3 regions of the Aminobacter sp. Y103A genome follow, and region 1 is predicted to be linked to each of the others. Evidence: predicted binding sites of a transcription regulator. Region 1 holds the regulator's gene; each other region holds the start of a gene.
The links. Region 1 encodes PhoB, which activates phosphate uptake and scavenging genes when phosphate is short. Its sites were predicted from a motif close to TGTCATNNANCTGTCAT; they were not measured.

Region 1 (4,255 bases):
CGATGGCGGCCTTCATGGCGGCTTCGTCGGTCTTCCAGCGCTCTTCCTGGAAGTTCGACCAGGAGACGCCGATGACCTTGTCCTTTGCCGAAGCCACTGCCGTAAGCGACAGAGTCATGGCAACGCCCGCCAGGATGGCGGTGGTAAACTTTTTCATTATTTCCTCCCTGCGCCCAATGGGCGCGCCTACTTCGCGATAGCCCTTGGAGAAGCTCTTTTTTTCGAGCCTCGAAAAAATACTGACTCAATGCCCGGCCACTGTCAACATGGTTTCGCGAGCGCTCCTTATTTTTTTCGGAGCCCGAAATAAATAGAGACATTTGGCGCTGGCTCTGTCACAATCACTTGGCGCGTAAGGGACTGCCGCTTAAGAAGGGCAGCGCTTCGCCGGGAGGAAGACGAGCACATGTCGGTCGGCATACGTCACGACGATCTGAGACGGCGCAACCGCGCCATGGTTATATCCGCGGTTCGCCGAGCCAGCCAGCCATCGCGCACCGAAATCGCTGCCACCACCGGCCTCAGCCATTCGACGATCTCGACGATTTCCTCCGATCTCATATCAGAAGGCATCCTTGCCGAGGCCAAGTTCAGCGAACCCGTCTCCATGAAACGGGGGCGGCCGCAGGTCGGGTTGATGCTCGATGCCGACGCTGCGTCTGTCGTTGCGGTCGTGCTCTCGCTCAACAGCCTGTCCGCCGCCATCATCGACTATGCCGGCAACACCGTGACCGAAGAGACCCGGCGGCTTGTCACGCAGCAGATGCCTGCCGAGGCGCTGGTCGACGAATGCGTCGGAATGGTCCGGCGCCTGATCGACAGCGCCGGCGCTTCGGGCGGCGCCGTCCTACGCATCGCCATCGCCGTCCAGGGCATCACCGACGCCGCCTCGCGCAAGCTGTTGTGGTCTCCCATCACCCGCTACGACGACATCCCCTTCGCCGACCGGCTGGAGCAGGAGTTCGGCGTACCTGTTTCGGTTGAGAACGACTGCAACATGATCGCCGAGGCCCTGCGCTGGCGAGATCCGGTGCGTTATCGCGACGACTTCATCGCCATCCTGCTCTCGCACGGCATCGGCATGGGCCTAGTCATCAAGGGCGAGCTGTTCACCGGCACGCAGTCGTCGGGTGCCGAGTTCGGCCACATGATCCACCGCCCGGACGGCGCGCTTTGCCGCTGCGGCCGCCGCGGCTGCATCGAGGCCTATGCCGGCAACTACGCCATCTGGCGCAACGCAAGGGTTGGCGACGAGAATGCCGAGCCGCTGGCCGACCTGTCCGACGACGACATCAGGGCCGTGGCAGATGCGGCACGTGACCATGATGGCCCCGAACGCGAGGCCTTTCGCAAGGCCGGCGAAGCCATCGGCTTTGGACTCGGCTCGATGTTTGCGCTGTTCGACCCGGCCCCCCTCGCCTTCGTCGGCGTCGGCGCAACCGCCTTCGACATCATGGAGCCACATGTGCGCGCGGCCATCGCCAAGACGGCGGGCGGGCTGCACTCGAAGGCGATCTCCTTCGACACCGAACCCAACGAGGTTCCGCTCAAACGCGAGGGCGCGATGATGCGCGCGCTGCTTGCCGTTGATCAGGAGATTTTTGCCGCAGGCACGGCTCCACGCCGTGCCGGTGCCGACGTCGCCTAGCTGAGCGGAAAAGAGCCCGAAGCGGCTCAGTCCTCGCGGATGGCGTAGCCGGCACCGCGAATGGTCCGGATCACGTCAGGCATGCGGCCGTTGTTGACCGCCTTGCGCAGGCGCCCGACATGCACGTCAACGGTGCGCTCGTCGATATAGATCGTCTCGCCCCAGACATTGTCGAGCAACTGGCTGCGCGAGAACACGCGGCCCGGGTGCCGCATCATGAATTCGAGCAAGCGGAATTCGGTCGGCCCGAGCTTGATCTCGCTCTTCTTGCGGTAGACGCGGTGCGACTCGCGGTCGAGCATGATGTCGCCGACCTTGAGCACCGAGGACAGCACCTCGGGTTTGGCCCGGCGCAGCAGCGCCTTGACGCGCGCCATGAATTCCGGCGTCGAGAACGGCTTGACCAGGTAGTCGTCGGCCCCGGTCGAAAGCCCGCGCACCCTGTCGCTTTCCTCGCCCCGCGCCGTCAGCATGATGATCGGCAGGCGTTCGGTGTCGGGACGCATCCTGAGCCGGCGGCACAGTTCGATACCCGACAGCGCCGGCACCATCCAGTCGAGCACCAGCAGGTCGGGCACGTTTTCCTGGAGCCGGATCTCGGCCTCGTCGCCACGCGTGACGACCTCGACCTGATAGCCTTCGGATTCGAGATTGTAGCGAAGCAGCACGCCCAGCGGCTCTTCGTCTTCGACGACCATGACCTTGGGAGCGATCATTGGCTATACCTTGTCCTTGCGCATGGCCGCTTCTGGACCATGCGCTGATTTAACCTATGCAGCGCCCCCGCGCCAAACGCATGCGGTTGCGGAAATGCTCAGGCCGGAACCGTCGTCGTGGTCTCGTCGACCTTGGGCCGGTTCAGCGGCAGCTGCGTACCCGTCACGACGAAATAGGCGTTCTCGGCGATGTTGGTGACATGGTCGCCGATGCGCTCGAGGTTCTTGGCGCAGAACAGCAGATGCGTGCAGGCCGTGATGTTGCGCGGATCTTCCATCATGTAGGTCAGGAGTTCGCGGAACACGGCGGTGTACTGGATGTCGATCTTCTGGTCGTCGGCGCGCAGATCCTTCAGGCCCTCGGCCTGACGCGCGACATAGAGATCGACGACGCCGCGAACCTGGCCGAGCACCAGCTGCGCCATCGCATCGATCGAATGCGAGAGATTGCGCGGGGTCGGCGACTGGCCGACAGCGCCGACCCGCTTGGCAATGTTCTTGGCGAGGTCGCCGATGCGCTCGAGGTCACCCGCCATGCGGATGGCACCGACCACGGCGCGCAAATCCTGCGCCATCGGCTGGCGCTTGGCGATCAGCGTGATCGCCGAATTGTCGAGATCGCGCTGCTTGGCGTCCATGATCGTATCGTCGGCAACGACGTTTTGCGCCAGTGCCTGGTCGGACGTGAGAAGCGCGCGGATGGCGCCGGCCACCATTGCGCTGGAAAGATCGCCCATGTCGCGGATGAGCTGGTCGACGTGCTGAAGTTCTTCGTCGAAGGACCGGACTGTATGTTCGCCCATGATTTCTTCCTCGTATCGTGTGCCGCGACGAAACCCACTCAGCCGAAGCGGCCGGTGATGTAGTCCTGCGTCCGCTTGTCGTCGGGGTTGGTGAACATCTTGTCGGTCGGGCCTTCCTCGACGAGATAGCCGAGGTGGAACATCGCCGTGCGCTGCGACACGCGCGCCGCCTGCTGCATCGAGTGCGTGACGATGACGATCGTGTAGTTCTCGCGCAGTTCGTCGATCAGCTCCTCGACCTTGGCGGTGGCGATCGGGTCGAGCGCCGAACACGGCTCGTCCATCAGGATCACCTCGGGCGAAACGGCGATGGCGCGCGCGATGCACAGGCGCTGCTGCTGGCCGCCCGACAGGCCGGTGCCCGGCTCGTTGAGACGGTCCTTGGCTTCGTTCCACAGAGCGGCCTTCTGCAGGCTCTTCTCGACGATCACGTCGAGCTCGGCCTTGTTCTTGGCGAGACCATGGATGCGCGGGCCGTAGGCGACGTTCTCGTAGATCGACTTCGGGAACGGGTTCGGCTTCTGGAACACCATGCCGACGCGGGCGCGCAGCTCGACGACGTCGATCTTGGGATCGTAGATGTCTTCGCTGTCGAGTGTGATCTTGCCGCCGACGCGGGCTGCGTCGATGGTGTCGTTCATGCGATTGAGGCAGCGCAGGAAGGTCGACTTGCCGCAGCCCGACGGGCCGATCAGCGCCGTCACCTGATTCTGGCGAACGTCGAGATCGACGCCGAACAGCGCTTGCTTCTCGCCATAGTGCACGGTCACCTTGTCGCCGCGCATCTTGATGATTTCGTTCGTTCTGGCGTTCATCTCAGCATTCACCGCGTCGTCGAGGGATTTTTCGGTCATGATGTTCATAGCAGGATGCTCCTTGTCCATGCCCTACCAGCGGCGCTCGAAGCGGCGGCGCAGGACGATGGCGACGATGTTCATGGCCATGAGGAAGATGAGAAGAATGATGATGGCGCCCGACATGCGCTCGACAAAGGCGCGTTCGGCCTCGTTCGCCCACATGTAGATCTGCACCGGAAGTGCGGTTGCGGGATCGAACGGCGTCTTGGGATAGTCGGCGACGAAGGCGAC
Region 2 (4,255 bases), on a different replicon from region 1:
GAGTGCACGTCGAGACCTATGCCACGATCCCGATCTCGCAGGCTCACTAGGAAAGAATGAAGGCGCACATGGAAGTAAGAACCGATGACTATCGCGTCTGGACCGAAAACAGCGATGTCTATTTCGACGGCTCCATGCGGCTTGCCGGCTCCGAAGCCTATGCGCCGGTGCTGGCTGTCATGACCGCCATTCTGGCTGAAAAGCCTGAGACGATGACACTCAACTTGACCGACCTCGAGTTTCTCAACTCATCCGGCATCAACCTTTTGGCCAAGTTCACCATCGAGGTGCGCAAACACCCAGATGTGCAACTCGTCGTGCGCGGCAGCTCCGAGATCCCATGGCAGTCGAAGTCGCTGCCGAACCTGAAGAAGCTGCATCCGGCGCTGGTCCTGCAGATCGATTGAACGAACACCATCCAGCCTCCGCAACGCCGGACAGCAGAAAAAGCCGCGGCATCGATGCCGCGGCTTTTTCGTTTCGACTGACGTCATCCGATCAGTTGACCGCTGCAATATTGCCCAGACGAATGAACAGGGTTTCGCCCGAAGAGTCGTCGACGCCGTCATTGTCGGTGACGACAAAGGCCTCACCCGACGTATCGATGGCAAAACCTTCGACCTTGTCGACGACGTAGCCGTTGGTCGCGGCCTTGAGATCCGGCACCAGGTCGCGCACCAGCGTCTTCGCCACCACCGGCAGTTCACCGCCGAGCTTGGCCGGCTTGAAGCCATCGAGCGCGACCGAATAGAGACGCTTGTTGACAGCTTCCTGGCCGATCAGATTGTCGCGTTCGATGATGAACAGCTTGCCGTCATGGGCGGTGATTTCCGACAGGCCGACCCAGCCCTTCTCGGTCTTGTCGAGGGGATAGCGGACCGCCGACCATTCCTTGTCCGTGGGCTTGTAGGCCAGGAGCTTGACCTGGCCCTTGGGGTCGTCTGCCCATTCGCGCTGGATCGCCATGACCAGGGTCAGGTCGTCGCCTTCGCCAAGCGTGGTGATGCCTTCGAGGCCGAAGCGGGTCTCGTGCGCCAGCAGCTCGGCCGGGAACGCGATCTCTTCCTTGATCTCACCCTTGGCGTTGACGTTGAAGATGGCGTGCGGGGTCAGCTTGTCGGTACGGCCTTCGGAAGCGAGCCAGAAGCCGCCCTTGCCATCCGGTGCCAGGCCTTCGAGATCAAGCTTCTGCGCCGGCTTGCCGTCACGCGTGACGACGGTCGTTGCGGTGATCAGGGCAGGGGTCTTGGTGGTATCGACGGTGAAGATCGCCGGCGCCGAGCGGTAGACCGAATCCGACACCGCATAAAGCTTGCCGGCTTCCTTTGGATCGGCGGCGAGGCCGGAGAGCGCGCCCCAGCCGAGCGGGGTGCCGTCCTCCTTGAGAGCTGCCACGATTTGCGGATAATTGGCGGCGCCTTCGCCGAGCTCATAAACCATGACATGCGAACGGACGAGGCCGTCCTCGACGAGATCAGTCTCGTTGGCGGTGACCAGCAGGTTGCGCTGCGGGATGGCGACGAGGCCCTCGGGGCCGACACCCGAGGGCAGGAGTTGGACGAATTCCGGCGTCTCGCCGGTGTCCTTGTAGACGCCGACCAGCGACGCCCGCTCGGCGGCAACGAAGATGTACTTCTCATCGCCGAACTGAGCGAACTCCAGGCCTTCCGGCTCGATACCCTTCTTGTTACGGCCGTCGGGATAGTGGCCGGCAGCAGCTGCCTGGTATTCGAAGGATGGACCGGACTCGTAGAGCACTTCGCCTGACTTGGAGAAGATGGTGAAGCCGCGCGCACCGCCCTTGTAGTCGCCTTCATTGGCAACGACGAGACGATCATTGTCGAGCCACTTCACCGCATCGGGTTCGCGCACAGCGTTCTCGACCTTGCCGGTGAAGCTCAGAGCACCGTCCTTCTTGGTGTCGACGTTTTCGAGCGTCACTTCGCCCGCCGAAAAATGCGAGACGATCTTGCCCGAGGCTGCATCCACGATCGCGATGTGGTTGTTTTCCTGCAGCGTGACGGCGATCTCTCCAGCTTCGTTGAAGGCGACGAATTCCGGCTCCGGATCTTCCGGCGCAACCGCTGCGATACCGGTCAGGTCGACCGTCCTGATCGACGCACAGTCGGCTGTACCGTCCTTCAACGAGACGATCTTCAGATTGCCGGCCGGCAGCTGCGGCAGCGCACCTTCGTTCAGCTCTTCGTCGCGCTCGTTTTCGATCGCAATGGCGAGGAACTTGCCATCCTTGCTCAGCGCCACCGAGTCCGGCTGGCCGCCAAGATCGCAGGAGGTGTCGATTGCCTTGGAGGCGAGGTCGATAATGGTCAGGTTGCCCGAAGGCTCCTGCTTGGTCTTCGATGTGTTGACGCCGGCGAAGACCTTGCCGCCCAGGACCGTGACGGAAGTCGGCTCGCCTTCGATCTTGACGATACCGGCAGCCTTCGGCGCCTTGGCGTCGGTGATGTCGATGAAGCCGACGGCGCCGAGCGGACTGTCGGAGTAGACCAGCGTCATGCCGTCTTCGGTCGCGGCGATGATCTCCGACGAGGTCAGAGTCGCGGCGTCGACGCCAGCCGGCAGATTGGTTGCGACCGGGAAGGTGGCGATCCGGTTGAACGCCTGGTCGGCATAAGCGGGGAAGGCTGCGGACGCCGCCAGCGCGGACGTCAAAAGCAGGAGCTTGCGTGACATGGGAAACCTCTTTGCCTGAACGGAATTGCGGTCCTCGTTTGGGGCAATGAGATTTCAGCGCGATGACAACAGCATGATGGTTTCATGACAGGTGCGACGAGCGCCGAACGATGGGGAGGGGGTATTGCATTGCCGCGAAAGACCTCCCGGGCGACGAGCGCCGCCCGGGAGTCTTTGCAGGTCAGGATGGGGTCGACCACTGGCCGCCCTTGTAGAGGCGGGTGGCGGTGTTGGTCGAGGTGAGGTCGATCTCGGTGGACATGGAGCGAGCCGAACTGAACATCGTCGAGGTGGCGATGTCCTGCTGGAACCACACCATCACGGTATCGATCGGGGTCAGCGTCACCGAGCCCTGAACCATGCCGCTGGGCGCCACGTAGAGCGGCGTCGTCTGCTGGACACCGTTCAGCGTCGAGATCTGGCTCAGCGCCGGGTGGATCAGGCCGAACTGGTTCTGCATGGAGACACCGGTGACTGGACCGCCGGTCGCCGGCGGCTGCAGGATACCGTTCGCGTCGAGCAGGCACTGCTGGCCGAGGCCGAGCGCCCGCTGGTTGGTTGTCGCCGTGACCGTCACCGTGTCGGCGAAGACATTGGTGCCGAACAGCGAGAATTGAGGCGTCCACGAGAAGGCAGTGCTGTAGACATATTTGGTCAGCGACTGCCAGACGACGTTGTAGCTGCCGCCGTCGCTGCCGGAGGCGACCTTCTTGGCAAAGCACATGGCGTAGTTGTTGGTCTTGAGCGTGGCCAGGTCATCGAGATCGACAAGGATTGTCACTGCCTTGGACACCGCGTCCAGGGCCGCGTAGAAGCTCGCCAGGCTCTGCCGTGCGACATCCCGTTCGTAGGTCTCCACCTCGTCGGCCGCCGCCGCGCTGAAGGTCGCGTTCTTGCCGTTAACCGCAGTGCAATTGCACAGGTCGCCGGTCACCGACTGGCCTTGCCTGATGTCGTAGGTGTTTCCGCTGGTGACGGACCCTGACGACAAGGTAACCGTGAACGGCTCGTCGGTGCTGACGGTGCCGTCACCATTGGCGATCTTCGTCCATGTATTCCCGACCTTCTTGTAGATGTGTAGCTTCGCCATTTTGGCCTCCTGGAACTATGGTTGACAAAAATCAGACACAACAGAAATCGCCGCGAAGCGCGCTCCCACGAAACTCTTGGAACTCCAAGAATATTTCGTAGTATTTTAAGTAACCTTCCGCCACGCCGCTAAATATAATCTGTCGCAATTTCGGAGACCCGTCCTCCGGCTGGCGTCCCAAAAACATGTCTGTCTGTCCCAGCAAGCTCTGCTGGCTCTCCACCGCGAGGCGCCTGTGGGTAGGTCACCCAGCCATCAACTCTTTGAGCCAATGCTCCAGCTGATTACCGCCCGGTGCGGGAGAGGCGACCGCGAGCCATTCAGCATCGCCGCGCTTGCTGGCAGCGCGTGCAGCACGGGGCGAACTGCCGAAGGCGTCGTGGAAGATCCGGCTGAAATGAGCCTCATTCCTGAAGCCGAGATCGTAGGCGATGTCGCCGATACGCCTATGGCGAAGGGCCGGGCTGCAGA
Region 3 (4,255 bases), on a different replicon from region 1:
GCACCAGCGAACACCGCCACGACCTCGCAGCCCTCAACGAGCCGCTGCGATCGCATGGCGGCCTGACCGAGCAGGCAGTGCCGTTCATCGTCAACCGCAAGCTTGAGACGCTGCCCAACGAGCCGGTTCTGCGCAACTTCGATGCGTTCTATTATGCCGCGCTTGCCGCAGCACAGGCCTGAGGGAGGACCAACCATGGTCAAGGCTGAAACGACGTTCAAGGTGCGCCACGAGCCGATGCGCATCGCCGGACGCAAGGTCGATGCCGACGGCGTCGTCAACGTCCACTATCCCTACACCGATGCCGTCATCGGCACGGTACCCGCGGGCCGTGCCGAGCACGCCCGCCAGGCCTTCGAAATCGCGGCCAACTACAAGCCGAAGCTGACGCGCTACGAGCGTCAGCAGATCCTGTTCCGCACGGCCGAAGCGCTTGCCGCGCGCAAGGAAGAGATCTCCGACATCATCACGCTGGAGCTCGGCATCTCCAAGGCCGACTCCCTCTATGAGGTCGGCCGCGCCTATGACGTGTTCACGCTGTCGGCGCAGATGTGCATCCAGGATGACGGCCAGATCTTTTCCTGTGATCTGACGCCACATGGAAAAGCGCGGAAAATCTTCACCACCCGCGAGCCGCTGCGGGCGATCTCGGCGATCACCCCCTTCAACCACCCGCTCAACATGGTGGCACACAAGGTGGCACCGGCAATCGCCACCAACAACTGCGTCGTCGTCAAGCCGACGGAACTCACGCCGATGACGGCGCTGATCCTCGCCGACATCCTCTACGAGGCCGGCCTGCCGCCTGAGATGCTGTCTGTCGTGACCGGCATGCCCGCCGACATCGGCGCCGAGATGATCACCAATGACAACATTGAGCTGATCACCTTCACCGGCGGCGTGCCCGTCGGCAAGCTGATCTCCCGCACCGCCGGCTACAAGCGCCAGGTGCTGGAACTCGGCGGCAACGACCCGCTGATCATCCTCAACGACCTGTCGGACGACGATCTCGCCAAGGCGGCCGATCTCGCCGTGGCAGGTGCCACCAAGAACTCGGGCCAGCGCTGCACGGCGGTGAAGCACATCCTGTGCCAGGAAAGCGTCGCCGACCGCTTCGTGCCGATGGTGCTCGAGCGGGCGAAGAAGATCAGGTTCGGCGATCCGATGGACCGCTCGACCGATCTCGGCACCGTGGTGCACGAGAAGGCCGCCGCACTCTTCGAAAAGCGCGTCTACATGGCCGCCGAACAGGGTGCTGAAGTGCTCTACGACCCCGGCCGCAAGGGCGCGCTGTTGCCGCCCATCGTCATCGACCGCGTGCCGCATACGTCCGAGCTGGTGATGGAAGAGACCTTCGGGCCGATCATCCCGATCGTGCGCGCGCCCGACAATGACGACGAGCTGATCGCACTGTCCAACTCCACCGCCTTCGGCCTGTCGTCGGGTGTCTGCACCAACGACTTCCGCCGCATGCAGAAATACATCGCCGGCCTGCAGGTCGGCACGGTGAATATCTGGGAGGTCCCGGGATATCGCATCGAGATGTCGCCATTTGGCGGGATCAAGGACTCGGGCAATGGCTACAAGGAAGGCGTCATCGAAGCGATGAAGAGCTTCACCAACGTCAAGACCTTCTCTTTGCCGTGGGCCTGAGCCTTGTCTTGAGCCGGCAAATCAGATGAGTGTCGATGAGGGAGCCTGGTGCTCCCTCATTTGCTTGGAGGGGAAATGCTGTTGCCTAACGCCGGCTCGTACTCGACCGGGACACTACCCTTGCCTGCGACCTTCCTGAAAGCCTGAACGCATGTCCGGCTTTGCCCTTACCATCGTGCTGGTGGCAGCCTTGCTGCATGCGAGCTGGAACGCCGTCGTCAAGGCCGCAACCGACCGTGCCGTCGTCCTGGCAGCAGTGTCCGCCACCCATGCCACGCTCGGGCTCGTGTTGGTGTTCTTCGCCACGCCACCGTCGCAAGCGAGCTGGATCTACATCTTCCTGTCGACGGTCGTCCACTACGGCTACTACGTCTTCCTGTTCCAGTCGTACCGGCTGGGTGATCTCAGCCAGGTCTATCCCATCGCCCGCGGACTGGCCCCGGCGCTTGTCGCTTTCGGTGCCTATGTGATGATCGGCGAGACTCTGCCGCCCTTAGGCTGGGTCGGGCTTGGCGCGATTACCTTCGGCATTGCCTTCCTCGCCTTCCAGCGCGGCGCAGCCCATGCCGATCCGCGCGCCGTCGGCGCTGCCGCCATCAACGGCGTGCTGATCGCCTCCTATTCGGTCATCGACGGCATCGGCGTGCGCCTGTCCGACAGCCCGTTCGGCTATATGGGCTGGCTGTTCCTGCTCGAATTTCCCGTCACGCTGTTCGTGCTGTTCCGACGCCGCGGCGCAACCCACAAGATCGATCGCAAGACGGTCACGCTCGGCCTCGTCGGCGGCCTGGGCGCCGTCTCCGCCTACGGCCTCGTCATCTACGCCAAGACGATCGCGCCCTTGGGGGCTGTTTCGGCCGTGCGTGAATCGAGCGTCATCATCGCAGCCCTCATCGGCCTGTTCATATTCGGCGAGCAACCGTGGCAGGCCCGCATCTTTTCAGCCGTCATCGTTGCCGGCGGGGTGATCGCACTCGCCTTCTCAGGCTGACAGGCCGGCAAGCTTTTGCGTTTCGGTGCAAAAACCAACGCCCGTGCACAAGCATGCGGCAGCCTTGTCACATGCCTGTCGCAACCCTGTGCATCACATAAGCTCAGCCTACCAGATCATAAAAAGAATAGATTTTACTTATTGACCGCCCGTTCCCACTATCGACCATGGACGAGGCGCAAACGGGCACAGCCAAAACGCGGCCCGACAAACCTCTCCCAATCAGAACGTGCCTAAGCGATTCAAATGGGAGCCACTTCAATGAACCAGAAGAAAACCTTCGCGCTTGCCGCCTTTGCGACGATGCTGATGTCATCGGCGGCCTGGGCGGAGACGGAGCTCACAGTCTACACGGCCATCGAGGCCGAAGACCTCAAGCGTTATGCCGAGACGTTCAACCAGGACCATCCCGACATCAAGCTGAACTTCATCCGCGACTCCACCGGCGTCATCACCGCCAAGCTGCTCGCCGAGAAGGACAATCCGCAGGCCGACGTGGTCTGGGGCCTCGCCGCCACCTCGCTTCTGGTTCTCAAGTCCGAGGGCATGCTGGAAGCCTACGCGCCCAAGGGAGCCGACCAGCTGAAGCCCAATTTCGTCGACAGCGACAATCCGCCGAGCTGGGTCGGCATGGACGCCTGGGCAGCCTCGATCTGCTTCAACACCATCGAAGGCCAGAAGCTTGGCCTGACCGCGCCGAAGAGCTGGAAGGACCTCACCAAGCCTGAATACAAAGGCCATGTGGTGATGCCAAACCCGGCGTCATCAGGCACCGGCTACCTCGACGTATCGAGCTGGCTGCAGCTGTTCGGCGACAAGGACGGCTGGACCTATATGGACGGCCTGCACCAGAACGTTGCCGCCTACACGCATTCGGGCTCCAAGCCGTGCAAGATGGCAGCCGCAGGCGAGACGGTAATCGGCATTTCCTTCGAGTTCCGCGCCGCCAAGTCGAAGGCAGAGGGTGCGCCCATCGACATCATCATCCCCGAAGAAGGCATCGGCTGGGACATGGAAGCGTCGGCAATCGTGGCCGGCACGTCCAAGGAAGAGGCTGCCAAGACCTTGCTCGACTGGTCGGTCTCGAAGAAGGCAAACGAGATGTACAATGTCGGCTATGCGGTCGTCGCCATGCCCGGCGTCGCCAAGCCGGTTGAGCACCTGCCGGCCGACATCGAGGCCAGGATGATCAAGAACGACTTCGAGTGGGCGGCCAACAACCGCAACGCCATCCTCGAGGAATGGACCAAGCGCTACGACTCGAAGTCCGAGCCGAAGAGCTGACCTCCATCAGCCACCCTCGACAAGCGGGCGTCGCCTCGGGCTGCGCCCGCCCCTTGCCCCCAAGCCGGATGGTTACGATGAGACACGAAACCCTCGCCGGGCAGCCGCGAATTCCGACTGAAGTGAGCGCCATGACCGCCGCCAGCCCGAACGTGAAGCCTGCCTATCTCAGAATCGCAAACGTCTGGAAAGCCTTCGGCGAATTCCATGCGCTGAAGGACATATCGCTCGACATCAGCGAGGGAGAGTTCGTCTGCTTCCTCGGCCCGTCGGGTTGCGGCAAGACCACGCTTTTGCGTGCCATCGCCGGCCTCGACCTGCAGACCC

Region 2: the regulator PhoB is predicted to act here: its motif matches at 2,768-2,784, upstream of Amn_RS29735 (esterase-like activity of phytase family protein).
Region 3: the regulator PhoB is predicted to act here: its motif matches at 2,710-2,726, upstream of Amn_RS29205 (putative 2-aminoethylphosphonate ABC transporter substrate-binding protein).

Annotation. Positions count from the first base shown of each region.
Region 1 covers NZ_AP017986.1:4,943,375-4,947,629, forward strand. Annotated here, with positions in the region: gene xylF (D-xylose ABC transporter substrate-binding protein) at 1-157, opposite strand, end outside; gene Amn_RS24215 (ROK family protein) at 407-1,648, shown strand; gene phoB (phosphate regulon transcriptional regulator PhoB) at 1,675-2,364, opposite strand; gene phoU (phosphate signaling complex protein PhoU) at 2,463-3,167, opposite strand; gene pstB (phosphate ABC transporter ATP-binding protein PstB) at 3,206-4,030, opposite strand; gene pstA (phosphate ABC transporter permease PstA) at 4,055-4,255, opposite strand, start outside.
Region 2 covers NZ_AP017987.1:468,936-473,190, reverse strand. Annotated here, with positions in the region: gene Amn_RS29745 (slr1658 superfamily regulator) at 1-50, shown strand, start outside; gene Amn_RS29740 (slr1659 superfamily regulator) at 69-407, shown strand; gene Amn_RS29735 (esterase-like activity of phytase family protein) at 499-2,694, opposite strand; gene Amn_RS29730 (hypothetical protein) at 2,876-3,784, opposite strand; gene Amn_RS29725 (helix-turn-helix domain-containing protein) at 4,029-4,255, opposite strand, start outside.
Region 3 covers NZ_AP017987.1:346,413-350,667, reverse strand. Annotated here, with positions in the region: gene phnA (phosphonoacetate hydrolase) at 1-182, shown strand, start outside; gene phnY (phosphonoacetaldehyde dehydrogenase) at 196-1,653, shown strand; gene Amn_RS29210 (EamA family transporter) at 1,805-2,644, shown strand; gene Amn_RS29205 (putative 2-aminoethylphosphonate ABC transporter substrate-binding protein) at 2,906-3,928, shown strand; gene Amn_RS29200 (putative 2-aminoethylphosphonate ABC transporter ATP-binding protein) at 4,006-4,255, shown strand, end outside.